Linked DNA regions of Corallococcus caeni. The protein of the gene in region 2 interacts with the protein of the main gene of each other region in a pairwise test. Links are inferred from orthologs where the notes say so. Each region holds a gene or a part of one and is shown on either strand. Other genes may lie near its edges. The genes, in order: rho and yhbY.

Region 1 (7,149 bases), on a different replicon or contig from region 2:
GACCTGTCCGCGCTGACGAAGGACGCGGCCGCCAGCTTCCGCTCCGCCATGGAGCGCGCGGGCCTGAAGCTCACGGTGGACTGCCCGCCCCTGTCCCAGCCCGTCTACGTGGCGCCGGACCTGTGGGAGCAGATCGTCCTCAACCTCATCTCCAACGCGTTCAAGTTCACGCTCCAGGGCGGCGTCACGCTGCGCCTGCGCGAGTCCGGTCAGCGGGTGACGCTGGAGGTGGAGGACACCGGCGCGGGCATCCCCGCGCACGAACTGCCCCGCCTCTTCGAGCGCTTCCACCGCGTGCCGGGCTCGCCGTCGCGCACGGTGGAGGGCAGCGGCATCGGGCTCGCGCTGGTGCAGGAGTTCGCCCGGCTGCACGGCGGCGCCGTGTCCGCGCGCAGCACGGAGGGCGAAGGCAGCGTCTTCACCGTGGAGCTGCCCCTGGGCCACGCGCACCTGCCCCCGGAGCGCATCCGCACCACCGCCCGGCCGCGCTCCGCGGCGCGCGAGGCCACGTCGGCCTACGTGGAGGAAGCGCTGCTGTGGAGCGCCACCAAGCCCAAGGACCGCACGCAGTCCTCGCACCAGCACCCGCCGTCCGCGAACGGCCACGACGCGGCCCCGTCGCCGCCACGCGCGCGAATCCTGCTCGTGGACGACAACCGGGACATGCGCGACTACATCCAGCGCGTGCTCTCCCCCGAATACGAGGTGGAGGCGGTGACGGATGGCCTGAAGGGCCTGGAGTCCGCGCTGGCCCGGCCCCCGGACCTGGTGCTGTCGGACGTGATGATGCCGAAGCTGGACGGCATGGGCCTGCTGAAGGCCCTGCGCGCCGCGCCCACCACGCGCGAGCTGCCCATCCTGCTGCTGTCCGCGAAGGCCGGTGAAGAGGCCACGGTGCAGGGCCTGACGTCCGGCGCGGATGACTACCTGGTGAAGCCCTTCTCCGCGGGCGAGCTGCTCGCGCGCATCGCGTCCAACCTGAAGCTCGCGCGGATGCGCGGGGAGATGGCCGACGAGCGCGCCCGCGCGGAAGGGCTGGCCCAGGCGCTGCGCGCCCGGGATGACTTCCTCTCCGTGGCGGCGCACGAGCTGCGCACGCCGCTGGCGGCCTTCCAGCTGAACCTGGAGCTGGTGGAGCGCGGCCTGGGCCGGGACGCGCCGCCCAAGGCGCTGGAGCGCCTGAAGCAGGCCCGGTCCTTCATCCGGCGGCTGGCCATGCTCGTGGACGTGCTGATGGACGTGTCGCAGATCACCAGCGGCCGGCTGAAGCTCACCCGCACGGACGTGGACCTGGGCGACCTGCTGGTGGAGGTGACGCGCTTCGCGGAAGAAGAAGCCCGCCGCGACGGCACGCCGCTCACCGTGGACGTGAAGGGCCCGGTGCTGGGCACCTTCGACCCGTCACGCATCTCGCAGGTGGTGCACAACCTGGTCGCCAACGCGCTGAAGTTCGGCCGGGGGCGCCCGGTGGACGTGACGCTGCAGCCGGACGGAGAGGTGGTGCGCCTGTCCGTGGTGGACCACGGCATCGGCATCAAGCCGGAGGACCGCGAGCGCATCTTCGAGCGCTTCGAGCGCGCCGTGTCCTCGCACCACTACGGCGGCCTGGGCCTGGGGCTCTGGGTGTCGCGCCAGGTGGTGGAGGCGCACCAGGGCCGCATCGACGTGGAGGACACGCCGGGCGGCGGCACCACCTTCCGCGTGACGCTGCCGTTGAGGGACCCGCCGGTGGACGCGACCGGCGGCCTGCCCAGCTGAACCGCGCCGCGCGCTACTGGCAGGCGGCGGCGCAGCGCGCGTTGCGGCACGTCGGGATGCAGCGGCCGCAGTCCACGCTGTTGGGGGGACACGTGCCGTCACACCGCACGCCGGAGCAGTTCGGCCCCTCGTCGCGGTGGGTGATGGCGGTGCCCTCGCCGCAGCACGCGTTCGCCACGCAGTCCGAGTCGTCGTAGCAGACCTGGCTGGAGAGCACCGGCGGGGTGTCCTCCAGCGGCAGGTCCTCCACCCCGATGTCGCACCCGGCCAGGAATCCCAGGGCGAGGCCCGCGACAGCGCGGGCGACATGACACAGGAGGCGGGCACGACGCATATGGGGCTCCTTGGGCCGGAGGTGACTACCGGTTCATCGAGCCCAGGAACTCCGCGTTCGCCGCCGTCGGACGCATGTGCTTGAGCACGAACTCCATCGCGTCGATGGGGGTGAACGGGTGGAGCACCTGGCGCAACGCCGTAATGCGCACCAGGTCCGCCTGAGACAAGAGGAGTTCCTCCTTGCGGGTGCCGGATTTGTTGATGTCGAGCGTTGGGAAGATGCGCTTCTCCATCAACTTCCGGTCCAGGACGATTTCGGAGTTACCCGTGCCCTTGAACTCCTCGAAAATCACTTCATCCATGCGGCTGCCGGTGTCGATGAGCGCCGTGCCGATGATGGTGAGGCTGCCGCCCTCCTCGATGTTGCGGGCCGCGCCGAAGAAGCGCTTGGGCTTGTGGAGCGCGTTGGCGTCCACGCCGCCGGAGAGGATCTTTCCGGACGCCGGCACCACCGTGTTGTAGGCGCGCGCCAGACGGGTGATGGAGTCCAGCAGGATGCAGACGTCGTACTTCTGCTCGACCAGGCGCTTGGCCTTGTCGATGACCATCTCCGCCACCTGCACGTGGCGCGTGGCGGGCTCGTCGAAGGTGGAGGACACCACCTCGCCTCGCACGCTGCGCTCCATGTCCGTCACCTCCTCCGGGCGCTCGTCCACGAGCAGAACGATGAGGTAGACGTCCGGGTGGTTGCGGCTGATGGCGTGCGCGATGTTCTGCAGCAGCACCGTCTTGCCGGCCTTCGGGGGCGCCACGATGAGGCAGCGCTGGCCCAGGCCGATGGGGCAGAACATGTCGATGATGCGCGTCGTCATCTCCGACGACTCGTGCTCCAGCTTGAGCTTGCGCGTCGGATAGAGCGGCGTGAGGTTGTCGAACAGGATGCGCTCGCGCGCCGCGTCCGACATGGGGTCCGCGAAGTTGACCTTGTCCACCTTCTGCAGCGCGAAGAAGCGCTCGCCCTCGCGGGGCTGGCGGATGGGGCCCGTCACCGTGTCGCCGGGCCGCAGGTTGAAGCGGCGCACCTGCGACGGCGACACGTAGATGTCGTCCGGGGACGGCTGGTAGTCGCTGTCCGCGCTGCGCAGGAAGCCGAAGCCGTCGCTCAACAGCTCCAGCACGCCCTCCGCGTGGACCTCGAAGCGCTTGTCGGCGATGCCGCCCAGGAGCGCGAAGATGAGGTCCTGCTTCTTGAGTCCCTGGTAGCCCTCGATGCCCGTGTCGTGGGCCATCTTCGCCAGGTCCACGATCTTCATCCGCTTCAGGTCATTGAGCTTGATGACCTGCATCGGGGTGCCGTCGCGCTCGACCTCCGTGATGGCGGGGCCTTCCGCGGACTCCTGCGGGGCGGCCGGAGCGGCCTCCTCGGCGTGCGGCTCCTCTTCCGTGCCGCGCAGCTCCTGGAGCTCGTCGTCGCGCACCGGGCGGGAGATGGGCGTGAGCACCGGACGGGGCGCCTCCGCGGCGACCTCGGGGGCCTCGGCCTCCTCGGCGGGAGCCTCTTCCCGACGGGCGGGCGCACGGCGCGAGCGGGGCGCGGGCTTCTCCGCCTCCTTCGCGGCCGCGCGCTTGCGGCGGGGCTTCTCCTCCGCGGTGAAAGCGGGCTCGACTACCTTCTCTCGGGGGGAACGGGCTTTGGCCATGACGGTCTGCAGACGGAAAAGGGGGGGAATCGCCCGAAGGCTCGGGCAGGCTGTACGCGGGACGGCGGTCCGTCCGCGCGGCGCTCGGAAGCACCTTCCAGGGTGCAGCACCACCCAAGTCCTGGGAACGGACCGGAGGGCGCGTGGGCCTGTGGTTGGGAAGAGACGGCGCCGGGGGAACCCCTGCGCCTGGAATCGCGCTGGAAACTATTGACCGCCTCCAGAGCTGTCAAGGCATCCGTGCCTGGCTCTGTCCCGTTTTTCAGGGGGTTGCACTGGAGGGCGGGGGTCCCACCAACAGGGAATCCGCTATGTATCTGAAATTCGGGCCTAATGGGGCGACGGAAGCGCCTCCTTGGCGTGCAACACGCGTCCCCGGGCTCCCCTTCCCGTGAACCCGTAAGCCCTGTCAGGTGGGGCCGGTAGAGTGGTGCTCCTCCAACGCGGGGCGTGCGCAACTGGCCGCGCCCATGAATTGGGGTAAGGACACACCCCGTGGACACCTTCCCGAAAGCCGAAGCCCGCGCCCGAGCGCTCCGCCAGGAGCTGGCCCACCACAACCACCGCTACTACGTGCTGGACGCGCCGGAGATCAGCGACGCGCAGTACGACACGCTGATGCGTGAGCTCCAGGCGCTGGAGGAGAAGTACCCCCAGCTCGTCACGCCGGATTCGCCCACCCAGCGCGTGGGCGGCGCGGCGGTGGAGGACTTCGGGCAGGTGGTGCACACCACGCAGATGCTGTCCCTGGCGAACATCTTCGATGACGCCGGGCTGGTGGAGTTCGACGAGCGCATCCGCAAGCTGACCGGCCTCACGCAGGTGGGCTACGTGTGCGAGCCCAAGCTGGACGGCCTGGCCATCTCGCTGCGGTTCGAGGGCGGCCGCTTCATCCAGGGCGCCACGCGCGGCGACGGCACCACCGGCGAGGACGTCACGGCGAACCTGCGCACCATCAAGAGCCTGCCCCTGGAGCTGTTCCCCCAGGACGGCGTGAAGGTGCCCAGGCGGCTGGAGGTGCGCGGCGAGGTCTTCATCCGCAAGGAGGACTTCCGCAAGCTCAACGAGAAGCGCGAGGAGGAGGGCGAGTCGCTCTTCGCCAACCCGCGCAACGCCGCCGCGGGAAGCCTGCGCCAGCTGGACCCCAAGGAGACCGCCGCCCGGCCCCTGTCCGTCTACCTCTACGAATGCGTGCCCGGCGACGGCGTGCCCGCCTTCAAGTCGCACACGGAGAAGCTGGAGTACCTCAAGACGCTGGGCCTGCCCATCAACCGCTACCAGGCCGCGGAAGGGGCCGACGGGGTGCGCCAGCGCTACGACGAGTCCCTGAAGGGCCGCCACGCCCTGCCCTTCGAAGTGGACGGCATGGTGGTGAAGGTGGACGACGAGGACCTGCGCCGCCGCCTGGGCCAGGTGTCCAAGAGCCCGCGCTGGGCCGTGGCCTACAAGTTCCCGCCGGAGGAGGAGTCCACCACGGTGGAGGACATCGGCATCCAGGTGGGCCGCACGGGCGCGCTCACGCCGGTGGCGCACCTGAAGCCGGTGAAGGTGGGCGGCGTGACGGTGTCGCGCGCCACGCTGCACAACGAGGACGAGCTGCGCCGCAAGAACGTGCGCAAGGGCGACACCGTCTTCGTGCGCCGCGCGGGCGACGTGATTCCGGAGATCGTCTCCGTGGTGCTGTCCAAGCGCCCGGAGGACTCCCAGCCCTTCACCTTCCCCACCCACTGCCCGGTGTGCGGCGCGGTGGCGGCCAAGGACGAGGACGGCGCCATCATCCGCTGCACGGGCGCGTCCTGCCCCGCGCAGCTGGTGGAGAAGGTGCGCCACTTCGCCAGCCGCATCGCCATGGACATCGAGGGCCTGGGGGACAAGCTGGCCAACCAGCTCGTCACCTCCGGGCAGGTGAAGACGTTCGCGGACGTGTACGCGCTCACCCGGGACTCGCTGCTCAAGCTGGAGCGCATGGGGGAGAAGAGCGCGGACAACCTCCTGGCCTCCATCGAGGGCAGCAAGGACACCACCCAGCGCCGCTTCCTGTATTCGCTGGGCATCCGCCACGTGGGCGACTCCACGGCGCGCGCGCTGGCGGAGGCCTTCCCGGACGTGAAGTCGCTCTTCACGGCCAGCCTGGAGGACATCAGCCGGGTGAAGGACGTGGGCCCGGTGATGGCGCAGGTCATCCACACCTTCTTCCAGGAGCCCCAGAACCAGGCCGCCATCCAGGCCCTGCTGGACGCGGGGGTGCGGCCCGCGCCCCCGGCGGTCGCCACGGGCGGCCCCTTCGTGGGCAAGACGGTGGTGCTCACCGGCACCATGGCGGGGCTGGCGCGCGAGCAGGCCAAGGAGGAAATCGAACGGCGCGGGGGTAAGGTCTCCGGAAGTGTCTCGCGCAAGACCGATTTCGTCGTCGCCGGCGAGGACGCGGGCACCAAGCTGAAGAAGGCGCAGGAACTCGGGGTAAGAATCCTGGATGAGCAGGCGTTCCTGAAGCTGCTAGAAGGGGACGTCAGAGCATGAGGCCAGAGGCATGAGCACGCAGCGCCGGGCGACCCTGCGCATCCAGGGCACGGTCCAGGGCGTCTCCTACCGGGAGAGCGCCCGCCAGGAGGCGCTGCGTCTTGGCCTTTCAGGCTGGGTGCGCAACCGGAGCGACGGCTCCGTGGAGGCCACGGTGGAAGGCGAACCGGGCGCGCTGGAAGACTTCATCCGCTGGTGTCACTCGGGTCCCCGCCTGGCGCGCGTCACGGACGTGGCGCGCAGCGACGGCGGGGCCACTGGCGAATTCCGCACCTTCACGGTGGAGCGCACATCATGACGCCCTACGCCCTGGCTTCCCTGCCGGCCATGCTGGGCATCCGGTCCGGCACCAAGGTTTCCGTCATCAACCCCCCGCGGGGCTTCGTGCAGAAGCTCAACCCGCTGCCGGACGGGGTGGAGTTCCTCGTCACGGCCCAGACGGGGCTGGACGTCATCCTCTTCTTCACCTCCGACGCCACGGAGCTGGTGCAGCGGCTGCCCGCGCTGTCGCGCGCCACCACCCTCAACGGCGGCATCTGGGTCTGCTGGCCCGCCGGCGAGGGCGTGAAGACGCGCCTGTCCGAGGACTTCGTGCGCCAGGCGGCGCTCGACATCGGCCTCGTGGACAACAAGATCTGCATCATCGACGAGACCTGGACCGGCCTGCGGCTGGTGCGCCGTCCGCGCGGCAAGCTGGACAAGCCGGAGGGGCGCAAGCAGGCCCCCGCCCAGGCCTGAACGTCCGTTTCCGAGCGCCCGTACGCCCGGAGGGCGGGCCCGCCCTCCATCTGCCCGACAGTGGATGAACGGGTGCATCGGGCCTTTACACACCTGGAGGGGCGTGGAAAACTCTCCGTGTTTCTGGGCGGTTGTGTGACGCCCCGCGTTGGCGGGA
Region 2 (7,278 bases):
GTTGGTCCTTCGAGCTGGCCCCGCGCCTGTCCACGCCCTTCACGGTGACCCACACGCGGGACCTGGGAGCGGGCCTGCCTCCGGGAGCGCGCGTGCTGGCGCAGGAGCCGCTCTTCGAGACAACGCTGCTGGCGCATCCGCAAGCGCCCGCGCGGATCCACCTGGCCCGGCCGGAGTGCGTGGCCACGTTCGATGAGGCGCTGGCGCGGATGACGGAGCCCGAGCCGCCCGCGTCAGGCACCGTCCTCGTGGAGTGCCCGGCGCCGTTGCCGGTAGAGGCCGCGTCCGGCACCGGAGGCGTGCGCGTCTCGCGCGAATCGCCGGAGCACTTCACGGTGGACCTGGAGGCGGCGGCGCCCTCGGTGCTGGTGATCAACGATGCTTACCTGCCCGGCTGGACCGCGACGCTGGATGGCGAGCCCGCGCCCATCCTCGCCGCCAACGTGGCGGTGCGCGCGGTGGCGGTGCCGGCGGGGATCCACACGGTGGTGATGCGCTACCGCACGCCGGGGCTGGTCCCCGGGCTGTGGCTGGGCGCGCTCACGCTGGTCGCGCTGGTCGCCGCGATGGTCGTGTCGCGGCGCCGTCCCCGGAGCTGAGCGCCCGTCCTTCGGACACGAAGGCCGTCCCCAGGGCTGAGAAGGTGAGAACCGCGTAGGGCTCCCGTCGGCGGCGGACCGCACGAACTGGTCCGACAGTCGGACCAGTTGGACCACGCCGGGCCGGAGGGCTCCCCGTGGGCGGCGGACCGCATGAACTGGTCCGACAGTCGGACCAGTTGGGCCACGCCGGGCGGGAGGGGAGGGGGCTCAGCGGGGCGCGGGCGTCGCGGTGCTGGTGGTGTCGAACGCGGGCGGCGAGGCGCTCAGGGCTCCCACGGAGTAGGTGCCGTCGTAGCCGTCCGGATCATCCGCCTTCTTCTGGAGGCGGATTCCCGGGGCCTGCGCCTCGCCCTGGCCTCGCAGGGGCTGCTGGCCACAGGTGTCCGCCGTCATGCCTCGGCAGACCCATGCGGAGCCTCCGGCGTTCACCACGTCGAGCGACACCAGACCGGGCTCCGCTTCGAGCAGCCGGTGCGTCATGAACTGGAGCTTTTCGTCCCAGGGCGCGCCCACGTCGCGGCGCGCGTGCAGGTTGCCCACGAGCACGATGAAGGTGTCCTCGCGCGCCTGGCTCCGCGCCTGACGGAGCTGTTCCGCCATCGTGTCGTCGCGGTCCTTGCCGCCCGGATCGAACGCCACCACCCGCACTGGCAGCCCCGCGTGCCGCAGCTCCCGCGCGCGCTCGAGCAAGCCCCGCATCGCCAGGCTGCCACGGCCGTCCTGCGCCTCGCGGTGCCAGAAGGCGCTGTCGGGAGGCCCCTCGGCCTCGCCCGCGACGAACGCGTCGAGGCGCGCCTGGTCCTCCACGGGCATCTCCAGCGCGAGCCGTACCGGCTGGCCCGCCGCCGCCGCGTGACACGCCAGCCGCGCCGCGAAGGCCGGCAGCTCCTGCGTTCCGTGGATCTCCCCCAGCACGACGAAGGCCGCGGGCTTGAGCACCGCCTCCATGCCGGGAATCACCGGGCCGCAGTCCGCCTTCGCGGGCGTCGCCGGGGCTTCTCGCGCCGTCCGGCAGCCCGCCAGCAGACAGGTGACCAACAGCAGGGACCGCGGGGAAAGTCGCATGGGGGTGGAGCCTCCTGGGCGGAAACGGGGTGCCCCAGTCTCCTCCAGCCCCGCGCTCCCCGGAAAATAGAACGGCCCGCTCCGGACAGGGAGCGGGCCGTGGCCACGTGCGTCAGCGCGGCGGGCCGGGTCAGGCCGTGGGGATGGCGACCTCGGCGTGCGACTGGCGCCGGGCCGACGCGAGCGCCGAGCGCTGCAGCCACCCGGCGAGCCCCAGCATCGCGAGCCCCGAGGTGCGCAGCGTGCGCAGCAGCTCCACCGCTTCGGCGGGGTTGCCGGGCAGCAGCGGCGCCAGCCACTCGCGCGCGTCGTAGAAGAGCCACACCGCGCCGGACATGCCCATGGCCCACCACACCCAGGCGAGCCGCCCGCCTCGCAGCATGTACGCGACGCGGAGGATGGGGGCGACGAGCAGGATGGTCGTCATGTCCGCCAGCGTGGACGCCAGCGCGATGACCGCCGTGCACGTGGCCGCGAAGCCCTGGCCCAGGTGCCCCACCGCCGCGATGAGCGCCGGCCCACCCACCGCCAGCGCCGCCAGCGCCGCCACCCCCCACAGGAGCGTCGCGCGGGGGCTGGGCGGCGGCTGGAGGCCCGACTGCCGGTACGTGCGCGACAGCAGCACCAGCGCGAACGTGGTGCTCACGTTCGCCAGCACCACCACGCCCATGCGCACGGGCAACAGCGGCGACTCCGTGAACGGCACGTCCGGCACCGCGTGCATCCAGTAGCTGCGCAGGGCCGTGCTGACGAGCGACAGGACCGCGCCCGCCGTCAGCAGCCCCCACACGCGGCGCAGGTAGTCGCCAGCGCCGAACGACAGCGCCGCCGCCGCCGTGCCCAGCACCGCGAGCAGGCCCACGGTCCAGCCCGCCACGTCACCCACGAGCGCCAGCCGGTGCGCGTCCGGGAAGGACGTGGCCACCGCGCCCAGGTGCACGAGTTGGAGCACCGCGACTGCGCCCAGCCAGGGCGCCACCTTCCGGGTCGCGTGCCCCGAAGAGGGACGGGGGGCGGTCATCGCAGCTTCTCCATGGCCTTCGAAATCTCCGTGAGCGTGTTCGTCGTGCGCAGCGCGCCGATGAAGACGTTGAGCATGGGCTTGAGGCCCTCCAGCACCTGCGGCACGTCCTGCAGGCCTACCTGTTCGGGTGGGCGCTTGAGGGCTCGCAGCGCGGCGGTGTGGATGGCCATCTTGGCCGTGAAGTCACCCAGCAGTGGCTCCAGGTGATGCATCAGCAGGTCGTGCCAGCCAGGAGCGGATGAAGGGGAGGACGAGGGTGTCTGCACGTCACCTCCGCGGGGGGAAGACCCCCAGCGTAGGGACATTTCGAACCCGGTACGAGGGCCAGCGGCCCTCGGACCCGGACAAAATGCTCGCGCTGGCCTGATTTCCCCGAAACCTCTGGGAAAGCGGTGCGGCTTAGCGGCGGCGGGGCTTCTTCTCTTCGTCCGCCTTGGGGGCCGGCCGGGGCTCATGCGGGCCCTTGAGGACGTCCTCGAAGCGGGACTTCTGCTTGCGGCGCTTGAAGAAGAGGGCGGTGCGGCCCAGCAGCTGCGCGATCTCCGCGCCGGTGGCCTCGGCGATGTGGTCAGCGCCTTCGTGGCGGCCTTCCGGACCTTCGTTGATCTTCACCTTGATGAGCTCGTGGTCGTTCAGCGCCTGCTCGACGGCGGCGATGACGCCCTCGGTGACGCCGGACGAGCCGACGATGACCACCGGCTCCAGGTGGTGGCCGAGGGCCCGCAGGTGGCGGCGTTCTTTCCCGGTGAGGGGCATGGGTGTCTCCTTGAAAAGGCGCGCACCCTACTTCTTTTGCGACGCCATGCGGACCTCTCGCATCGCATCAATGTGGTCCGGTTGCAGCTCGACCGTCCGCTTGAAGTGCTTGAGGGCCCCGGCCGCGTCGCCGCACAGCTTGGCGATGACGCCCAGGAAGTAGTGGGCGGGGGCGCAGCGCTCGTTGCGCTTGATGGCGGCCTGGATTTCGCGGAAGGCCTCCGGCTGGGCGGCCTTCTTGTCGGGTGAGGCGAGGAAGCGCGCGTAGCCCCGCCAGGCGAAGAACTCCGGCTCCTCGGCGTTGAGGGCGATGGCGTCGCTGAGCATCTTCACGGCTTCCGGGTACTTGCGCGCCTTCACCAGGATGCAGGACTTCTGGAAGAGTTCCTCGGCCTGGAGGATGGCCTGGACGTCCACGCCGCCGTCGGCGCCGCCGTTCTTGAGGTCCTCCAGGTAGGCCGCGCGGTTCTTGTCGTCGGAGAGGGCGCGGTAGGCGTCGCCGATGTACGCGAAGACCTCCGCCTTGAGCTTCTCCAGCTCCGCCGGGGCCCCGGGGGGCAGGGTGTCCGGGTGGTAGAGCTTGGCCAGGCGGAAGTAGGCGATCTTCACCGCGCTGCCGTCGGTCTGTTCGGTGAGGCCGAGCCGCTGGAAGTGGTTCTGCCCCTTCATGGTCGCGGCGAGCTGGCGCAGCGCGGGCAGTTCGTCCGAACCGGGGGCGGAGCCCGAAGCCGCGGGGGCCGCGACGACGGGAGGAGCGGGCCGTGCGCCCGGACCCGCCGTGGGCGCGGCGCCCGGGCCAGCGGTGGGGGCGGCTGCGGCGGGAGCACCCGGGGGCCGTGCGCCCGGGCCAGCGGTGGGGGCGGCTCCGGCGCCCGGAGGACGCGGCGCCGCACCGGGGCCCGCCGTGGGCGCGGCTCCGGGACGCGCGGCACCGGGCCCCGCGACGGGCGCGGCACCCGTGGGAGGGGCACCGGCAGGGCGGGGCGCGGCACCGGGACCCGCGACGGGAGCGCCCGGGCCCGCGACGAACGCACCGGGACCCGCGACGGGAGCGCCCGGGCCCGCGACGAACGCACCGGGACCCGCGACGGGAGCGCCCGGGCCCGCGACAGGCGCACCGGGCCCGGCCATCGGCGTGGCACCCGGGCCCGCGACGGGTGCTCCAGGTCCAGCCATCGGCGTGGCGCCTGGACCCGCGACGGGCGCGCCGGGTCCGGCCATGGGCCTGGCTCCGGGGCCCGCGACAGGCGCACCGTGCGCTGTACCCGGACCCGCGACCGGTGCTCCAGGTCCGGCCATGGGCCTGGCTCCAGGACCCGCGGCAGGCGCACCGGGCGCGGCGGCTGGACCCGCGACGGGCGCGCCAGGACCGGCGGCCCCTGGACCCACCGTGGGCACGCTGCCGGACGGACGGGTCGGGGCACCCGGGCCCGCCGTGGGCGCGGCGCCGGGCGGACGGGCCCCAGGCGCGGCGGTGGGGCCCGAGGCCGGGGGAGGCGCGGCCGCCGCCTGTGTGCGCGAGGCCGCCGCGAACGAGACGCCGTTCAGCTCCTTCAACAGGAACGCCACGCGCAGCAGGTGCTCCGCGTCCTGCGGCACGTCCTGGAGCAGCTGCCCCAGCGACCGCACGCCGTCGATGAAGGAGAGCGCGCGCACCTCGTGCGGCGTCAGGCGCAGGTCGCTGGAGGGCACCCGGCCCCCGGACTTCATGATGGGCATGGGCAGCACGTAGCCCAGCCGCCGCTTGAGGTCCGCCGTCGGCATGCGGCGCACCTGGTCGCTGAGCAACGCCCAGCGGTTGCCCAGCGGCATCGCCTTCTGCGCCGGCAGGTCGCGCGCCTCGAAGGAGAACGTCCCGGACTCCGCTCGCAGCGCCTTGCCCAGGATGCCCAGCGCCCGCTGCGCCAGCTGCGTGAACGCCGTCGCCGGTTGGAGCAGCCCCAGCCCGAACAGCGCCGCGAGCAGATCACCCCCGAAGCGGTCCTTGGCCCCTTCCGCCTGCTGGAGCTGCTCCGCCGTCAGGAGCCGCGCCCCCAGCAGCGACACGCCCAGCGCGTCCTCCGCGTGCGACGAGTCCACGAACTCCGGGCTGCCCTTGCGGAAGTGGATCGACAGCGTGCGGTCCGAGAGCCCCAGCGTCAGCAGGCCCGTCTGCTCGCCCGCGGCGATGCGCCCATACAGCTGCATGGGCGAGCACTGCTGGAGCTGCCCCTGCGGCGGCACCGTGTTGGTCCCGTCATCCGCCGGAGGCTGCGGCGTCTGGGGCGCGGCAGGACGGGCCGCCGCGGGCGCCCCTGCGGGTGCACCCGGTGGACGGGCCGCCGCGACAGGAGGCCCCGCGGGCCGCGCGGCGGCGACAGGACGTCCCGCCGCGTCGACGGCCGGACGCGCTGCTCCAGGTCCGGGGCCCCGCATCGCGCCAGGACCCGCCATGGGCATGGCTCCCGGACCCGCGACGAGGGGCGCTCCGGGACCCGCCATGGGCGCGGCTCCCGGGCCTGCCATGGGCGCGGGGCCAGGGCCGGGCGGCGGCGGAACGATGGCGGCGGGCGCGGACTGCACCAGCGACGCGGGCGCGCCGTCCCCCCACAGCTCACGGGGGAACGCGTCCCGCACCTCCGGGAAGCGCCACGGGAAGGCGAACTGCAGACCGTCGCTGGAGACCTGGAGCTTGCCCTGGATGGAGCCGCTGTCGATGAGCAGCTCGATGGTCGGACCCGTCAGGGGCCCCCACGTGGTGCCCCGATCGTTCCGCACCCAGTACTGCCGGACCTCGCCCTCCGCCATGTGCCGTCCTGCTCCCATTCCCTCTAGCGCCGGGAAGCCGAAATTTTATCGCTGCCCGCGCCCGCGTCCAAGCGGACGACCTCCCGCGAGCGGGCGGGCAGGCGTTTCAGGGCGTGGCGCCCTCGATGGCCGCCAGCCCCACGCTGGCGAGACAGGCCGCGTCGGCCTGCTGCTCGGCGGGCGGGTCGAAGCAGTACACCTCGCTGTCGAAGACCTTGCAGATGCCCGCCGGAGTCCCCGAGCACGCCACCTTGCCGTAGGCCGTGGTGCAGTTGTAGCCGCACACCGGGCCCGTCTCGCTCAGCTTGCACTGGGGCGCCGCCAGGCCCTTGCCCCACGCGCAGAGCGCTCCAGGTGACGGGTCGAAGCAGGTGACGTGGCCGTTCTGCGCCTTGCACACGCCCATGGGCGTCTTCGCGCACCGCACGCCTTCGGAGGCGTTCACGCAGTTGAAGCCGCACGCCAGCTGCACGCCGTTGCTGACGCACTGCGCGCGCGGCACCTGCCGGCCGAACACCGCGAACACCGCGGCGGGCGGGTCGAAGCACGTCACGTTGCCGCCCTGGCTGCGGCACACGCCCATGGGCGTCTTCGCGCACTGCACCTTGCCGAAGTCGGTGACGCACCCGTAGCCGCAGCCCACCACCCCGTCGATGGTCTTGCACTCCGGCTCCGGCAGCCCAGCGCCAAAGGCCTTCACCACGTAGGCGGGCGGGTCGAAGCAGACGGCCTGACCGTCGATGACGGTGCACTTGCCCTGGAGCGTCTGGGCACACCGCACGCGCTGTCCATCCGACTTGCACGCATAGCCACAGGACACGTGCCCGTCGATGGAGCGGCACGTGGCGGTGGTCGCGTCGGGCTGCGAGGGCGGCGCGGCGAGCGTCAACGCCAGCACGGTCATCAGGGTCGCGAGCATGGACCGCATTGACCCCCAAGCTTCAGCGCGACGCAAGCAACCGGCCGGGACGGCGCGCCGTCCGGGTGATAAGCGGGCGCCACCCGCGGCGAGGAGGCGGGCCCCACCGTGGACCTGGACGTCAG

The links.
Region 1: the proteins of yhbY (region 2) and rho interact in binary tests that used the Escherichia coli proteins (3 or more experiments, as listed by UniProt). The link is inferred for Corallococcus caeni from one-to-one orthologs.

The regions. Positions count from the first base shown.
Region 1 is NZ_BTTW01000001.1:1,400,783-1,407,931, forward strand. The notes cover bases 1,427-4,290. They hold rho (transcription termination factor Rho), read right to left. Parts: upstream 3,735-4,290; coding sequence 2,118-3,734; downstream 1,427-2,117. Other genes in these bases: AABA78_RS05560 (ATP-binding protein), read left to right, coding at 1,427-1,758; AABA78_RS05565 (hypothetical protein), read right to left, coding at 1,772-2,092; ligA (NAD-dependent DNA ligase LigA), read left to right, coding at 4,230-4,290. Outside these bases: more of AABA78_RS05560, read left to right, coding at 1-1,426; more of ligA, read left to right, coding at 4,291-6,254; AABA78_RS05580 (acylphosphatase), read left to right, coding at 6,265-6,552; AABA78_RS05585 (DUF3052 family protein), read left to right, coding at 6,549-6,992. UniProt on the Escherichia coli protein: Facilitates transcription termination by a mechanism that involves Rho binding to the nascent RNA, activation of Rho's RNA-dependent ATPase activity, and release of the mRNA from the DNA template.
Region 2 is NZ_BTTW01000011.1:5,499-12,776, forward strand. The notes cover bases 1,770-4,762. They hold yhbY (ribosome assembly RNA-binding protein YhbY), read right to left. Parts: upstream 3,448-4,762; coding sequence 3,091-3,447; downstream 1,770-3,090. Other genes in these bases: AABA78_RS34275 (hypothetical protein), read right to left, coding at 1,798-2,688; AABA78_RS34280 (hypothetical protein), read right to left, coding at 2,685-2,957; AABA78_RS34290 (DnaJ domain-containing protein), read right to left, coding at 3,475-4,762. Outside these bases: AABA78_RS34265 (YfhO family protein), read left to right, coding at 1-599; AABA78_RS34270 (hypothetical protein), read right to left, coding at 810-1,667; more of AABA78_RS34290, read right to left, coding at 4,763-6,234; AABA78_RS34295 (hypothetical protein), read right to left, coding at 6,341-7,153; AABA78_RS34300 (TSUP family transporter), read left to right, coding at 7,262-7,278.